DNA from 2 places in the Rhizobium sp. PRIMUS64 genome. Region 2 is predicted to be linked to the other one. Evidence: riboswitches for the same ligand, from Rfam matches in the RefSeq annotation. Region 2 holds a riboswitch; the other holds the start of a gene.
The links. Region 2 has a riboswitch for thiamine pyrophosphate ahead of thiC (phosphomethylpyrimidine synthase ThiC). Riboswitches for the same ligand answer to the same signal wherever they lie in the genome.
Positions count from the first base shown of each region.

Region 1 (7,517 bases), on a different contig from region 2:
CGCGGTCGGAATAGCGGCGAGGCGGATGTGGCCGGAAAGGCCGCGGCGCGCGGCGCGCATCTCTTCGCGCATGGTGCGGGCATCGCCGACGATGCGTCGGGCCCATTCGAGCACGCGCTGCCCTTCCGGCGTCAGCCCCTGGAACCGCGAACCGCGCTGCACCAGCATGACGCCAAGCTGATCCTCGAGCTGCCGGATGGCAGCCGAAAGCGTCGGCTGCGAGATCCCGCACTCCTCCGCGGCGCGGCCAAAATGCTTTTCATTGGCAAGGGCGATGAAGAATTCCAGCTTGTCGATCATCCGGTCTCCCGATCCGGCATGACATCATCCGGGTCAGTTCATCTTTGACGCAGCAGCCGTGCTCCGCAAGGGCGATCGCTAACTGTTTTCTGCAGCCGGAAAAAGATCGAACAGCGATTCGAGGAAGGCAAGCACGCTGACATTGCCGATGCTGTAATAGACCAGCCTGCCCTGACGGCGCGTATGGACCAGGCCTTCGAGCCTTAAACGCGCCAGCTGCTGCGAGACCATTGCCTGCTGTATGCCGAGGATGTTCTCGATTTCACTCACCGTCCGCTCCTCGTTCGCCAGTATGCAGAGGATCAGAAGTCGGGTCTGGTGCGCTAGCGCTTTCAGCAGATCGCTCGCTTCGTGGGCTTTTCCAGCGAGTTTGTGCAATTCCTGGCCGGTCATCCCCGGCTCGGGTTTGGGCAACGGCATTCGGTATTATCTCGGAAGGGAGGCGATGAGGTAGATCAGCACAATAGCATATTCGCACAAGCGAATTGGTCAAAAGTGATGAAATGCCAAAAAAGGTCCAAACAAATCAGCAGATAAGCTGACCGCCGTTGATCTCGATCACCTGTCCGGTGATGTAGCCCGAGAGCGAGGGAGCCGCCAGGAACAGATAGGCGGGAGCGCAGTCCTCCGCCGTGCCGAGCCGCTGCAGGGGGATGGATTTTCTCGTCTGTTCCAGCTTTTCGCGGGAGGAATAGCGCTCATGGAATTCCGTCTCGATCGTTCCCGGTGACACGCAATTGACGCGGATTCCGTCCGGTGCAAGCTCACGGGCAAGCGCCTTGGAATAGGTCGCAACGAAGGCTTTCGAAGCCGAATAGATCGAGGAGCCGGGGCTGCCGCCGGTCAGCGCCGAAATCGAAACCGTGTTGACGATGGCAGCGCCTTCAGCCGCCTTCAATGCCGGCAGCAGCGCGCGTGTCAGCGCCACCACCGATGTCTGGTTGAGCCGCACGACCGCCTCATATTCTGCGTCGGTGAGCGTGGCAGCGGGAAAACGGCCAAGCATGGTACCGGCATTGTTGACGAGCACATCGACCCTGTCGAAGAAGGCGAGAGCATCTTCAGCAAATTGCGCTGCCCCACCGACTGCGGAGAAATCGGCATGCAGCAGCAGCGCCCGTCTTTCAGATTCAGCCGTCAGCAGGAAATCCGGCAGGTCGCGTCCCGGCTTGCGCCCGGTATGGACGATTACTTTCGCGCCGCAGTCCAGGAACTGCCGGGCCACTTCAAGGCCGATGCCGCGACCGGCGCCGGTCACGACCACATTGCGATTTTCGAACAGTCTGGGATGAAACACGAAGCCGTCCTCCTCGCGGACAGTGCCGCCGGTTGCGTCACTCGCCCTTAACATATGAGCACGCCGACCGAAAGAAAGGCGCGCATCGATCTTTCCCGGGAGAGACTTGGTCTCACCCCGGAAACTGCTCTTCCCAAGAAGTTCCAGCCTTTTAGTTTTCGGTCTCCAGAAGCCGCGCGCCTGGCCCCTCCTTGCCGAGCCGGTCGCAGGGATTGCGCAACGGACAGCTTTCGATCGACAGGCAGCCGCAGCCGATGCAGCCTGTCAGACGGTCGCGCAGCAGGCTAAGCCGCCTGATTCGGGCATCGAGATCATCCTTCCAGCGCGCCGACAGCGTCTGCCAGTCGGCGACGGTCGGTGTGCGTCCCTGCGGCAGGGACTCGAACGCCGCCTGGATTTCCGAAAGCGGAATGCCGACACGCTGCGCCACCTTGATAATGCCGAGCCGGCGCAGCACATCGCGGCCATAGCGCCGCTGGTTGCCGCGGGAGCGGATGCTCGAGATCAGCCCCTTGGTCTCGTAAAAATGCAGCGCCGAGACGGCCAGGCCGCTGCGCTCTGCCACTTCACCGACCGTCAGGAGCTTGCCGAGCGGCGCCGCAGGAATTGTATCCATCACCTCTTGACCTCAATATTAGTTGAGGTTTTATAACCTTGGCTCCTGCAATCGTAAAGTCCAATCGCAACAAGGAGCGACGCGTGAAAACACCCACCAGGCTGGCTGTCATCTATGGGAGCACGAGAGAGGGCCGCATCTGCGACCGGGTGGTCAAATGGCTGACGCAGGAGCTCGTCCGCTTCCCGCAATTTGATATCGACATCATCGACCCGCTGGATTTCGCGCTGCCGGCCAACCGTGACATGACGCACCCCGAAATCGACAGGCTCGCCGGACGGCTTGGCATGGCCGACGCCTTCATCATCGTCACGCCGGAATACAATCACAGCTTCACCGCCTCGTTGAAGTCGATCATCGATTTCTTCTTCGAGCCCTGGCAGGGCAAGCCGGTCGCCTTCGTTTCCTATGGCGGCATATCTGGCGGCCTGCGCGCCGTCGAACAGCTGCGGCTCGTCTTTGCCGAACTCGACGCCGTCACGATCCGCGATTCGGTCAGCTTTGCCGCACCTTGGAACCGCTTCGACACAGACGGGCGGCTCGACAATCCCGCCGAGGCAATGCGTTTGCTCGATCGGATGATGGCGAGGCTGGAATGGTGGACGCAGGCGCTCGTCACTGCCCGCAGCGATCGTCCCTATACCGACACAGAGCGCCGCGCGTCTTTTCAGACGCGCTAAGGACGCTCTATTACTTTGAATCTGCGCATAATCCTTTCCGAAAATCGATTCCGATTTTCGGGGTTATGCGCTAGCCGCCTGAGGCAGAGAGTTCCGGTTCCGTTCCCGGCAGGTACGGAACCATTGGGAACACCCGGACAGGACCTCCGTCCGGGTGTTTCCCGTCGCATCAGGTCCATCCCGACCGCGCGGACGGGTTCGCAATTTTGCTGTTGCGGGGAGGAAACCCCGGTGATAGTTTCCGCGCAAATAACAGGGGAGCTCCGTATCGCCGGGGCTGAGATGTGAGGTGCAAGCCTCTGGACCCTTCAAAGCTGATCTGGGTAATGCCAGCGGAGCGAGGTTCAGATGTTCTCAGGCGCACAAGTGTCACTCTATCCGATGTCCGGCAATTTCGTCGGCATCATTCTTGATGCCGTCAAGGCGCTCGACCCCTATCGCGACCGGCTGCGCATCGAGACCGATGACATCTCCACGCTGCTGGTCGGCCCGCCTGACATTCTCTTCGCCGCCATGCACGATCTATTCGTCGCCGCCGCAAAGACCGGCGAGCATTGCGTCCTGTCCGCCGCCGTTTCACGTGGCTGCCCCGGCGAGCCCGACGACGTCATCTGCGGCGTCAATCCTTCCCTCGGTCAGGCGGAGCCGCTTGCCGAGCGTATAACAGCCGCACTTGCCGCCGTTGAAACCACCGCCGAGACCGGCCAGCCGACCGCTGCGCAATTCTCGCTCTACGTCATGGGAACCGGTACCCATATGGACGAGATTTATGGCTGCATCGACTTCCTGAAGCGCTCCGGCACCTTCGACCGTGCCAAGAATTTCTGCACCAGGCTTTCTGGCGATGCCGGTGCCGTCTTTGCAACCATTCGTGAGGCCTTCTATCGCTTCGGCGACCCCGAGGGACATGTTACCCTCGACATCACGGCGTCTGCCAATAGCCCGACGAAAGCCTGAAATCGAACGCTGATGACACTGCCACAACCATCGGCTTCGCGCCTTGCCGCGCTCCGCGCCGCTCTCTACCGGGGCATACCCGCCCTGCTGGCCGGCTGTGTTATTTTGGCGGCATGGGAACTCTATGTCGATCTTTCCGGTATCAAACCTTCCATCCTGCCGGCGCCTTCGCGCATCGTCATCCAGGGCTGGCTGAACCGCGAGGCGCTGATATCAAACACCTGGCCGACGCTCGGCGCGACACTCGGAGGTTTCGCCCTGTCGCTGGCCTTCGCCTTCGCCGCCTCGATCCTCATGGATTTCGTGCCCTTCATGCGCCGGGCATTGCTGCCGATCTTCATCGCCAGCCAGACCCTGCCGCTGGTGGCGATCGCGCCCCTCGTCGTCCTCTGGTTCGGCTTCGGCCTGTTGCCGAAGGTCCTGCTGGTGGCGCTCGTCACCTTCTTCCCGCTGCTTGTCGCCTTGCTGCAGGGCTATGAATCGACCGACCGCGACATCGCCGAATTGCTGAATTCGATGAAGGCGAGCCGCTGGCGCATTTTCCGCCTGGCACGGCTTCCCTCCTCGCTGCCCTATTTCTTCGCCGGCCTGCGGATCTCGATCACCTATGCCGTCGTCGGCGCGATCTTTGCCGAATATGCCGGCGCCGCCCGCGGCCTCGGCATCTATATCCTCAACGCCAAGAACAATTTCCGTCCCGATCTCGTGCTCGCCGCCGTCGTCATCAGCGCCGTCCTGACACTCTGCCTCTTCGGAGCGACGCTATTGATCCAGCGCCTCGTCATGCCCTGGCAGCCAACCGCGGAGCGGCGCCGATGAGCGATGCAATGGTTGAACTGCACAATATCTCGAAGTCCTTCGACGGCATGAAGGTGCTGGGCGATATTTCGCTCGCCGTCGCAGACGGCGAGTTCGTTTCGATCGTCGGCCCCTCCGGCTCCGGAAAATCGACGGTGCTGCGACTGCTGACCCAGGCACTGCGCCCCGATGCCGGCACCATGCTTTTTAAGGGCGTGCCGCTGGAACAGGCGCCGCATTCCTTCGCCTTCATGCCGCAACGCGATGCGCTGATGCCCTGGCGCCGGATCATCGACAATGCGGCACTCGGTCTCGAGGTGAAAGGCATGAGCCGCCGCGCGGCCCGCGCCGCCGTCGCGCCGCTGCTCGAGAGCTTCGGCCTTGCCGGCTTCGAACACCACTATCCCTCCGAACTGTCAGGTGGCATGCGCCAGCGCGCCGCGCTGCTGCGCACCGTCGTCCAGACCCAGGACATGCTGCTGCTCGACGAGCCTTTCGGCGCGCTGGACGCGCTGACGCGCACGCAGATCCAGGAATGGCTGCAGGGCATGTGGACCGAACACCGTTGGACGGCGCTGCTGATCACCCACGATGTTCGCGAGGCCGTGTTCCTCTCCGACCGTATCTACGTGCTTTCGGCCCGTCCGGCGCGTATCATCCGCGAATTCCGCGTTCCCCTGCCCCGCCCGAGAAGCATTGCCGATCTCGGCTCGCCGGCGGCCCAGGCGATCGAAACCGAAATCCTGCAAACCCTGCTTCATCCGCTAGAACAGGATGATTTTAGGCCGGTCGGCCTCAAATCTGAATCCTGTTCTGATTTAAAGAGTTAGAGCATGATGTCGTCCGAAAACCGCTCACACTTTTCGGCATCATGCTCTAGAGACCTGAGGAGGTCACCATGCTGCTTCTCACCCGTCGCCAGACGATCTTCGCCGCCATCGCGGCAAGCCTCGCCGGTCGTACCGCCCTCGCCCAATCGGCGCCCGCAAAGGTTCGCATCGCGCTCGACTGGACACCCAACACCAACCATATCGGCATCTATGTCGCCAAGGCGAAGGGCTTCTATGCCGATGCCGGGCTCGATGTCGAGATTCTTCCCTTCACCGACACCAGCGCCGGAACGCTGGTGTCCAACGGCGTTGCCGATTTCGGCATCAGCAGCGAGATCGAGACCCTCACGCAGCGCGCTGGCGGCGGTGACGTGAAGATGGTCTACGGCGTCGTCCAGACGGAAACCGCACGCCTGATCTTCAAGGGCGGACGCGACGACATCAAGAGCCCGAAAGACCTCGACGGCAAGACCTATGGCGGCTTTGGCGGCACCTGGGAGAGCGCGCTGATCTCCGCGATGATCCGCAATGACGGCGGCAAAGGCGACGTCAAGACCGTCACCCTCGGCACCTCCGCTTACGAGGCGCTGGACAATGGCTCGATCGATTTCACGCTGGAGATCTACACCTGGGAAGGCATCGCCGCCGAACTGGAAAACCGGAAGATCGGCCGCTTCCACTATTCCGATTATGGCATTCCCGACGAGCAGACGACGGTCATCGTCTCAAGCGACGCCTATCTCTCCGCAAGTCGGGAACACGCCCGCGCCTTCATCCAGGCGACACGAAAGGGTTATGCCTACTCCGTCGACCATCCCGACGAAGCCTGCGAGCTGCTGATCTCTGGAAGCAACGGCGCACTGATGAACACGGAACTGGTAAAGGCTTCTCAAAAGGCATTGATCGAGGGGCACTTCCTGAAATCCGAGGCCGGCGTGATCGGTAAGCTCGACCCGGCAAAGGCCGAGGGCCTCGGCGGCTTCCTGATGGAGAATGGCATTCTGGTCGATGCGAATGGCGCCGCACTCAAGGAGAAGCCGGACTTTTCCACCTATTATACCAACGAACTTCTCGACTGAGCCCACCCCCTGCCTTGCCCGTCGCGGCTTTCCGCTGCAAAATCTCAGATACGGATTCAGCTCTTGGGCCGCTCCGGCCTAAGAGCTGAATCCGTATCTAAATCAAGGAAGTGGTGCATGATGTCGTCCGAGCACCGCTCACACTTTTCGGCATCATGCTCTGGGCAAGGTGGGGAGGCAGGATGCGACAACAGGAGAGACTGGCCGGAGCGGACTTTCTGCGCGCGACGGCCTGTCTGCTGGTGCTCGCCCACCACTTCGCGCTGCGGCTGGATATGCGCAGAATCCCTGACGAACTCGGACCGACCGCACATATCCTCCGCTTCGGCAATTTCGGCGTCGCCATCTTCTTCGTGCTCAGCGGCTTTCTTCTTGCCCATCCCTTCTGGCGCGCGCTCGACGCCGGTAGCGCCATGCCGAGCCTCCGCCATTACGCGATCCGCAGGGCGGCGCGCATCGCTCCGGGCTTCTGGTTCGCCGCCACCATCGGCTTCGCTCTCAGCCTGACGCTGCTTGCCCTGCCGCTGACGCCGGAGATTGTGCTCCGCTACGTCTCCGGGCTGCTGTTCATGAGCCAGTGGCATTGGCGTACCTTGTTTCCTGTCGAAGCCGACGGGCCGCTCTGGTCGATTGCCTTCGAGGTCACCAGCTATGTGCTCCTGCCGATCTGCTTTCTCCTGCTATTTCGTTTGCCCCCCCTGAGGCGGCGCCCGTTGCTTGCCCGCTTCGCCTGGCTTTGCGTCATCGCAGCCGTACTTCTCGCCCATGTGCTGATTCTGGCCTTCTTTCCGCTCGACGACATCGGACGCGGCTGGCAGTACGGCCTGCAGGGCGGCGCGAAGGAGTGGATGCCGAGATATAATCCGATCGGCTTCTTTGCCGTCTTCGCGCTCGGCGCGCTTGCCGCGGGCGTCGAGGTCATGCTCCCAACAAGGCGCGCCTCCTGGTTCGATGTTGTAT
Region 1 covers NZ_JALBGX010000028.1:33,476-40,992, reverse strand. The annotation lists gene MOV76_RS14045 (LysR family transcriptional regulator) at 1-300, opposite strand, end outside; gene MOV76_RS14040 (helix-turn-helix transcriptional regulator) at 379-720, opposite strand; gene MOV76_RS14035 (SDR family NAD(P)-dependent oxidoreductase) at 827-1,597, opposite strand; gene soxR (redox-sensitive transcriptional activator SoxR) at 1,749-2,213, opposite strand; gene MOV76_RS14025 (NADPH-dependent FMN reductase) at 2,297-2,893, shown strand; TPP riboswitch at 3,138-3,251, shown strand; gene MOV76_RS14020 (YkoF family thiamine/hydroxymethylpyrimidine-binding protein) at 3,242-3,850, shown strand; gene MOV76_RS14015 (ABC transporter permease) at 3,863-4,669, shown strand; gene MOV76_RS14010 (ABC transporter ATP-binding protein) at 4,666-5,478, shown strand; gene MOV76_RS14005 (ABC transporter substrate-binding protein) at 5,547-6,557, shown strand; gene MOV76_RS14000 (acyltransferase) at 6,740-7,517, shown strand, end outside.
Region 1: it holds a riboswitch for thiamine pyrophosphate, as region 2 does, so the genes downstream of both, MOV76_RS14020 (YkoF family thiamine/hydroxymethylpyrimidine-binding protein) here and thiC (phosphomethylpyrimidine synthase ThiC) in region 2, are expected to answer to the same signal.

Region 2 (7,517 bases):
CAAGGCAGGCGGCAATCGCCGACTGAAGCATCCTCGTGGCGGAAGCGGTGGCAACAGGTGCCGAGGATGAGACGATATAGGGCGTGGACATCGGAAAACCTTTCGACATGGCGCCTTTGGCGCCGATAACATGTTGACTGAAGGGCCAGCGCATAACCCCGAAAATCGGAATCGATTTCGGAAAGGATCATGCGCCAATTCAAAGTGATAGAACGTCCTTGGCGCGTCCTGCGGGACGCGCGGCGCTCTATGGTGATCAGGCCGCGAAGGCGGCCTTGATCTCGTCTGCGTCGATGACGCCGGATTTCACTACGGCCTTTTCGAGGGCGGCCAGGAACTGGTCATAATAATTCCAGGAGGATCGATCGAGTGGATGGGCCGCTTCCCAGGCGCTGATCGTGCTGATCAGCTCGTCGCGGAAGTCGTCCCATTCGAAGAAGCCGTCCTTGGCGAGCGCAAGCGCCATGCCGAAGGCCTTTCGCTCCCACTCGCTGCCGAAGCAGAGCGAGCCGTTCGCCCGCGGCGGGTTGTCGGTGCTGCCCATCATCTCGGTGACGGCGAAATGCTCGAATTGCGTCAGCATGTCCCCTCCTCACGCTGCCCTGGCGACGGCGACACCCATCATCGCTTCGGGCGTGACCAGGGCCTCGAGTTCCGCTTCGGAAAGCCCGTCCGTGCCGGCCGGGCGTTCCGGCACGACGAACCAGCGGATCTGGGCGCTGGAATCCCAGACCTTGATCTCGACCGCATCGGGAACCGCCAGCCCGAACTCCGTCAGTACGGCGCGCGGCTCGCGGGCGGCACGGCTGCGGAAGGTCGGGTCCTTGTACCAGTAGGGCGGCAGGCCGAGCACCGGCCACGGATAGCAGGAGCAAAGCGTGCAGATGATGAGGTTATGGACATGGGGGGCGTTGGCCACCGCGCGCATGTGTTCGCCCTCGGCGCCCGCCATGCCCTCGGGCAACTGAAGTTCGGCGATGGCCTTCGGCGTGTCGGCGACGAGCCTGTCCTTGAACGCCGGGTCGACCCAGGCGCGCGCGACGATCTTGGCGCCGTTGAACGGCCCCATCTTTGTCTCGAAGAAATCGAGGACTGTATCGACGGTTTTGTCGGTGATCACGCCCTTTTTGATCAGCAGGGCTTCCAGGGCTTTGACGCGGGCGGCGCTGTAGGCTTCCCGGTCCTGGCGATAGTGAAAACGGTCCATCATTGTTGTGGCTCCTTGACTGGAATGGCGGCGGGTGGTGTGCGTCTCAGGCGGCCTTGGAGGCTTCGCCGGCTTCCGGTGCCTCGACATAGTGGGCGTAGAGATCGGCATAGAGGCTGAAATTCTTCTCGGCATTATCGGGCCAGAGGTCACTCGGTTCGAAGCGAACGCAGTAGACCGGCATCGCCGCGCCGACGCCGTCGGGGCCGGTATCGCAGAGATAGGTGTAAGCCCCGTCATAGGCGGTCTCGATCGTTCCGAACTTGTTGCGGAGGAAACCGGGCAGCCTCGTATGCTCGACGGTCGGCACATCGCGGATCGCCACCGTATCGCCGACCTTGAATTCGAAGGTCACGCCGACGTCGCGCTTGGGGCTGTCGCCTTCGACTAGATATTGCACGACGCGCCGGTCGATCGCCTCATCGCCGGCCTCGTGCAGCGGCTTCGACGGCTCGTTGTAATATTCCTCCGTCAGCGCATCGAGCTCTTCTGCCGTGATATAGCCGTTGTCGATGAAGTATCCCGATATTCCGCCGAGCCACTTCTCGTAATAGCGAAACCTGAAATAATCGAACGGATTGAGGGACTCCGCCCCTTTCCTGAGGTCCGCCCAGGTCCAGATGGTCTTGAACGTCGATGGCGTCTCGGGAAGCGGAAGCTGCGGCGACAGCGCCATCATCGCCGTATGGATGCCGAAGATCCTGGTTTCCCAGACTTCGACGAAAACGCGCGTTTCGGTGCTCACGGGCCCCAGCCCCTCAAGGCCGCCAAGATAATGCTGAAGTTTCATGGGATCTTCCTTTATGGTGAATGGTGACGATGACGCTCAGGCGGTCGCGGATTTTTTGCCGGCCAGAAGCTGGGTTCCGATTTCCGAGAGCAGGCCGAAGACGCCGCCGAGCAGCATCGCGGCCATGGCGACGAGGGTCGGATGATTGAGACCTGAGGTGACGATCGTCGTGTCCGTCGCCGCGCTGGTGCCGACGAGAGAGGCGAAGCCGAAGACGATCGCCGGCGGAAAGTTCAAGATCGGGATGGCCGAGGCCAGGATCATTGCTGAGGTGCCGGCGCCGACCAGGATCGCCGCAAAGATCGGGTGGGCCGGGCCATACTGGATGATCAGCAGCGTGATCGAGGCGATGCCGATGCCGGTCCAGTTGGAAACGATCGATTTGACCAGCCCCTGGTTTCCGCCGCCGCAGGCGAAGAACGACGCCCAGGCGATGAAGGTGACCCACACGGGAACGGGAAATATCGTCGCGGTGATATAGGTGTCGATGGCGCCGAGCACACCGAGGCTGATCATTGCGGCAACGAGCGGGGGCATGGGTCTGTCTCCTTGTTGAGGGGTTGGGCGGATGCGGATCAGGATGCCAGCGCGCGCTGCTGGCTGAGGCAGCTCATGAAGCCGTCTCGAAGCATCGCGTCGTCGAGATTCCTGCCGATGAAGACGATTTCGTTGAGCCGCTTTTCCGAAGGCCCCCAGGCCTTTCCGGGGCGTCCTTCAAGCGTCATGTGCACGCCGTGAAAGACATAGCGGCGCTGCTCGCCGTGGAGATTCAGCACGCCCTTCATGCGGAAGAGGTCCGTGCCGATCTCCTGAGCCAGGCGATTGAGCCAGACGTTCAGCGCCGCTGGATCGAGCGGGCCGAAGTCCTGGATCGCCACGCAACCGATGCTCTGGTCGTGCTCGTGTTCATGGTCCTTGAGAATATCGGGGTCGATAGACAGGATGTTCTTGAGGTCGAAGGCGCCGACGTCGAGCACCGCGGAGAGCTCGACCTTGCAATCCCTCGTCCGGATGATCCGGGCAAGCGGATTGATCCCGCGCAATTGCTGCTCGGTGGCGGCAAGGTCCTCGGCGCTCTCCAGGTCGATCTTGTTGAGCAGCAGCACGTCGGCAAAGCTGATCTGCTCCCTCGCCTCGTCCTGAGAGAGCTGTTGCTTCATATGGCGGGCATCGACGACGGTCACGATCGCATCAAGCTGCAGCCGCCTGGCGAGCGTTTCGTCGAGCAGGAAGGACTGGATGACCGGCGCCGGATCGGCAAGACCCGAAGTCTCGATGATGATGCGGTCGATTGGCCGTCCGGAGCGCAGCAGTTCGCCGATCGCGGCGATGAGATCGCCCCTGACAGTGCAGCAGATGCAGCCATTGTTCAGCTCGATGACCTCGTCCGCCGTCGGCACCACGAGCTTTCCATCGATGCCGACCTCCCCAAATTCGTTGACGATCACCGCTACGCTCTCGTTTTCGATTGAGGTGAGCAGGTGATTGAGAAGCGTGGTCTTGCCGGTCCCGAGAAACCCGGTCAGAATTGTCGTCGCAAGCTTTGTCATGCCTCATCCCCTTGCCGTCCGAGCACGCCTCCGCCGTCTCGGCCAAATGACCGGGCTGAAAAGGCGGCTCCGCTGCTGTTTGCTGGTCTGATTACGCCGGAAGCGCCGATCAGACGAGGAGAATTACACTTGCAATACCGTCACGAGGCAAGAGACCTGATGTTTCATATTCGGCCAAATAAACCGCAGATTCTGCCAAAATGATGAGCTTTTTGATTTGTGATTAAAAACTGATCATACCGTCTAATTATTGATCTTATTGCCCTTTTCCCGATCATTGACAGGATGGGCAATGAAAAACAGTCTGGTTTGCGTAGCTTTGGCGAGGGACGCCATGCGCAAGTTGGCCTTTCGAGGGCATTCTATTGTCGCCGGCGAAAGTGGTGCCGCTAGGGGTGGTCGGGTGACAGCGGATGGGCACCAAGCCGTTGGCGATTGCTTTGCGTTCCTGGAGGTTCTGGCGGGGAATTGGGCCGGCGCTGAGCATGCCACATTCGCTAAACTCCATGAAGCCAGTCAGCCCAGCGGCGCGATGAACAGAACTCAAGCGGTCGGGATATGGGTTCTGGATGGTGCCCTAAGGGTTGACGGAGCGGCATTTCTCACAATAGCTTAGCCCTATTCACCAGGGGGGTCCCGCCAAGGGGCTGAGATACCGCTGGTCGGATCGGCTTTGGCCGCCCGAGGCGCAGTGACCCGTTGAACCTGATCCAGTTCATACTGGCGTAGGGACGGTGCGGGCGCTGCGGCAGCGAGGGCGGGTATCCGTCCTTCGGAATCCACGGCGTTTTTTCATCATTCCAACACTGGAACTGGGTCTCCAAACGTCAAAACTTGGAGCCTCGAACCATGAATATTGCAGCCACCAAACTCACTCCGGTCGTCACCACAGGTCCGCTTCCCGCCTCCGCGAAAGTCCTGAAAGCAGGCACCATTCATCCGGATATCCGCGTACCGATGCGTCAGATCGCACTGCATCCGACCTCTGGCGAACCGCCAGTCACTGTCTACGATTCTTCGGGTCCCTACACCGCAGAAAGTGCCGAAATCCGCATTGATGCAGGCCTGCCACGCCTGCGCGAAAGCTGGGTTCTTGCTCGCGGTGATGTTGAATCCTACGGGGGCCGCATCGTCAGGCCGGAGGATAACGGCTTTGTTTCAGGCGACAGGCTGACGCCGGAATTCCCCGTTCGCAGCCAGCCTTTCAAGGCGAAGGCGGGGAGGGCCGTTACCCAGCTCGCTTATGCGCGGGCCGGCATCGTCACGCCGGAAATGGAATTCATCGCCATTCGCGAAAACCTCGGACGACAGGCGGCCAAGGAAGCTCTCATCCGCGACGGCGAAAGTTTTGGCGCCCATATCCCGGATTTCGTGACACCGGATTTCGTCCGTCGGGAAGTCGCGGAAGGCCGAGCGATCATTCCCGCCAATATCAACCATCCAGAATCCGAACCGATGATCATCGGCCGGAACTTCCTGGTAAAGATCAATGCCAATATCGGCAATTCGGCTGTTACCTCGTCCATGGCGGAAGAAGTGGAGAAGATGGTCTGGGCGATCCGCTGGGGTGCCGACACCGTCATGGACCTGTCGACCGGCCGAAACATCCACAATATCCGCGAATGGATCATCCGCAATTCGCCGGTGCCGATCGGTACCGTGCCGCTCTACCAGGCACTCGAAAAGGTGAACGGCGTTGCCGAGGACCTCACCTGGGAGGTCTATCGCGATACGCTGATCGAACAGGCCGAGCAGGGCGTCGACTATTTCACCATCCATGCCGGCGTGCGGCTCGCCTATATTCCGCTGACCGTCAATCGCGTCACCGGCATCGTTTCCCGCGGCGGCTCGATCATGGCCAAGTGGTGTCTGCACCACCACAGGGAGAGTTTTCTCTACGAGCATTTCGAGGAGATCTGCGACATTTGCCGCGCTTACGACGTTTCCTTCTCGCTCGGTGATGGCCTGCGCCCGGGATCGATCGCTGATGCCAACGATGCGGCGCAGTTCGCAGAACTGGAAACGCTCGGCGAGTTAACGAAAATCGCCTGGGCGAAGGATTGCCAGGTGATGATCGAAGGTCCCGGCCATGTGCCGATGCACAAGATCAAGGAAAACATGGACAAGCAGCTCGCGGTTTGCGGCGAGGCGCCTTTTTATACGCTCGGACCGCTAACCACCGATATCGCGCCGGGCTATGACCACATCACATCCGGCATCGGGGCTGCGATGATCGGCTGGTTCGGCACCGCCATGCTCTGCTACGTGACGCCCAAGGAACATCTCGGCCTGCCGGACCGCAACGACGTCAAGGTGGGCGTCATCACCTATAAGATCGCGGCACATGCCGCCGATCTCGCCAAGGGCCATCCGGCGGCGCGGGTGCGCGACGATGCGTTGTCGCGCGCCCGTTTCGAGTTCCGATGGGAGGACCAGTTCAACCTCTCGCTCGATCCGGAAACCGCCCGTTCCTTCCACGACGAAACGCTGCCGAAGGAGGCGCATAAGGTGGCGCATTTCTGCTCCATGTGCGGCCCGAAATTCTGCTCGATGCGGATTTCGCACGATATCCGCGCCGAAGCGCAGAGGGAGGGGTTGCAAGCCATGGCCGCCAAATACCGCGATGGCGGCGATCTTTACATGCCGGTCGCAGACCTTCCGGGTAACGCATAATGTCTACCTTTCTCGTCAAAGGGGCCGGCGTTGCCGGCCTCGCGATGGCCCATGAGCTCGTCAGGCGGGGCTTTTCGGTCGAGGTGATCGAAAAAGCCGGCGCGGCGGGACTTGGCGCCTCGCATTTTGCTGGAGGAATGCTCGCACCCTATTGCGAACGGGAGGCGGCCGAAGAGATTGTCCTGACATTGGGCCTGGGCGCGGCCGGATGGTGGGAGGAGGCCGTGCCCGGCGAGGTTCGTCGCCGCGGTACTCTGGTCGTGGCGCAGCCGCGTGACCTTCCGGATCTCGTCCGGTTTGCGGCGCGCACGACCGGTCATGTCTGGATCGATCGCAAGGGTGTGACCGACCTCGAACCTGCACTTGCCGGCCGCTTCGAAAAGGCTCTTTTCTTCCAGCAGGAAGCGCATCTCGATCCACGCCGCGCACTGGCCAGACTAGCCGGCAGGCTCCGCGAGCGTGGCGTCGTCTTCCATTTCGGCGGACACGAGCCGCAAGACCGGCGATTTGCCGGCGTGCTCGACTGCACCGGGCCAGCGGCGATACCGCGACTTTCCGGCATGCGCGGCGTGCGAGGCGAAATGCTCTATCTGGAAACTGCGGATGTGACGCTTTCCAGGCCGATCAGGATGCTGCATCCACGCCATCCGATCTATATCGTGCCCCGCGACGATCACCGTTTCATGGTCGGGGCGACGATGATCGAGGCCGAAGATGACGGACCGATTGCCGCGCGTTCGCTCATGGAATTCCTGAACGCGGCCTATACGCTGCATCCGGCGTTTGGCGAGGCACGCGTTGTCGAGACCGGGACTGGCATACGTCCGGCGTTTGCCAACAACATTCCGCAAGTAATCGAAACGGAGGAGGGGCTCGCCATCGCCGGCATGCATCGGCATGGCTTCCTGTTGGCCCCCGCCATGGCTGTGCGGGCCGCAGATATTCTCCTCGCGCGACATTCACGTCTGAAAGGCTAACCCCATGAAACTGATCATCAATGGCGAAACCCAGGTCTGCGAGGCCGTAACCCTGGCCGAACTTCTTCATGTTCTGGAATACGAGGGCGACTGGTTGGCAACCGCCGTCAACGGAGATCTCGTGCATCGCGAGGACCGAGCCGCTCACCGGCTGGACGTTGGTGACCGTATCGAAATCCTGTCCCCGATGCAGGGAGGTTGATCCATGCTTTCTCTTTATGATGCTGCACTGTCTTCGCGGCTTCTGCTCGGTACCGCGCGTTATCCGTCACCGGCCGTCCTTGCCGAGGCGGTGAGCCGGTCCGGCGCGGAGATTGTCA
Region 2 covers NZ_JALBGX010000002.1:168,368-175,884, reverse strand. The annotation lists gene MOV76_RS02375 (CbtB domain-containing protein) at 1-91, opposite strand, end outside; gene MOV76_RS02370 (nitrile hydratase accessory protein) at 257-583, opposite strand; gene nthA (nitrile hydratase subunit alpha) at 593-1,210, opposite strand; gene nthB (nitrile hydratase subunit beta) at 1,254-1,997, opposite strand; gene MOV76_RS02355 (DUF1097 domain-containing protein) at 2,034-2,534, opposite strand; gene MOV76_RS02350 (GTP-binding protein) at 2,573-3,547, opposite strand; TPP riboswitch at 4,165-4,297, shown strand; gene thiC (phosphomethylpyrimidine synthase ThiC) at 4,397-6,220, shown strand; gene thiO (glycine oxidase ThiO) at 6,220-7,197, shown strand; gene thiS (sulfur carrier protein ThiS) at 7,202-7,399, shown strand; gene MOV76_RS02330 (thiazole synthase) at 7,403-7,517, shown strand, end outside.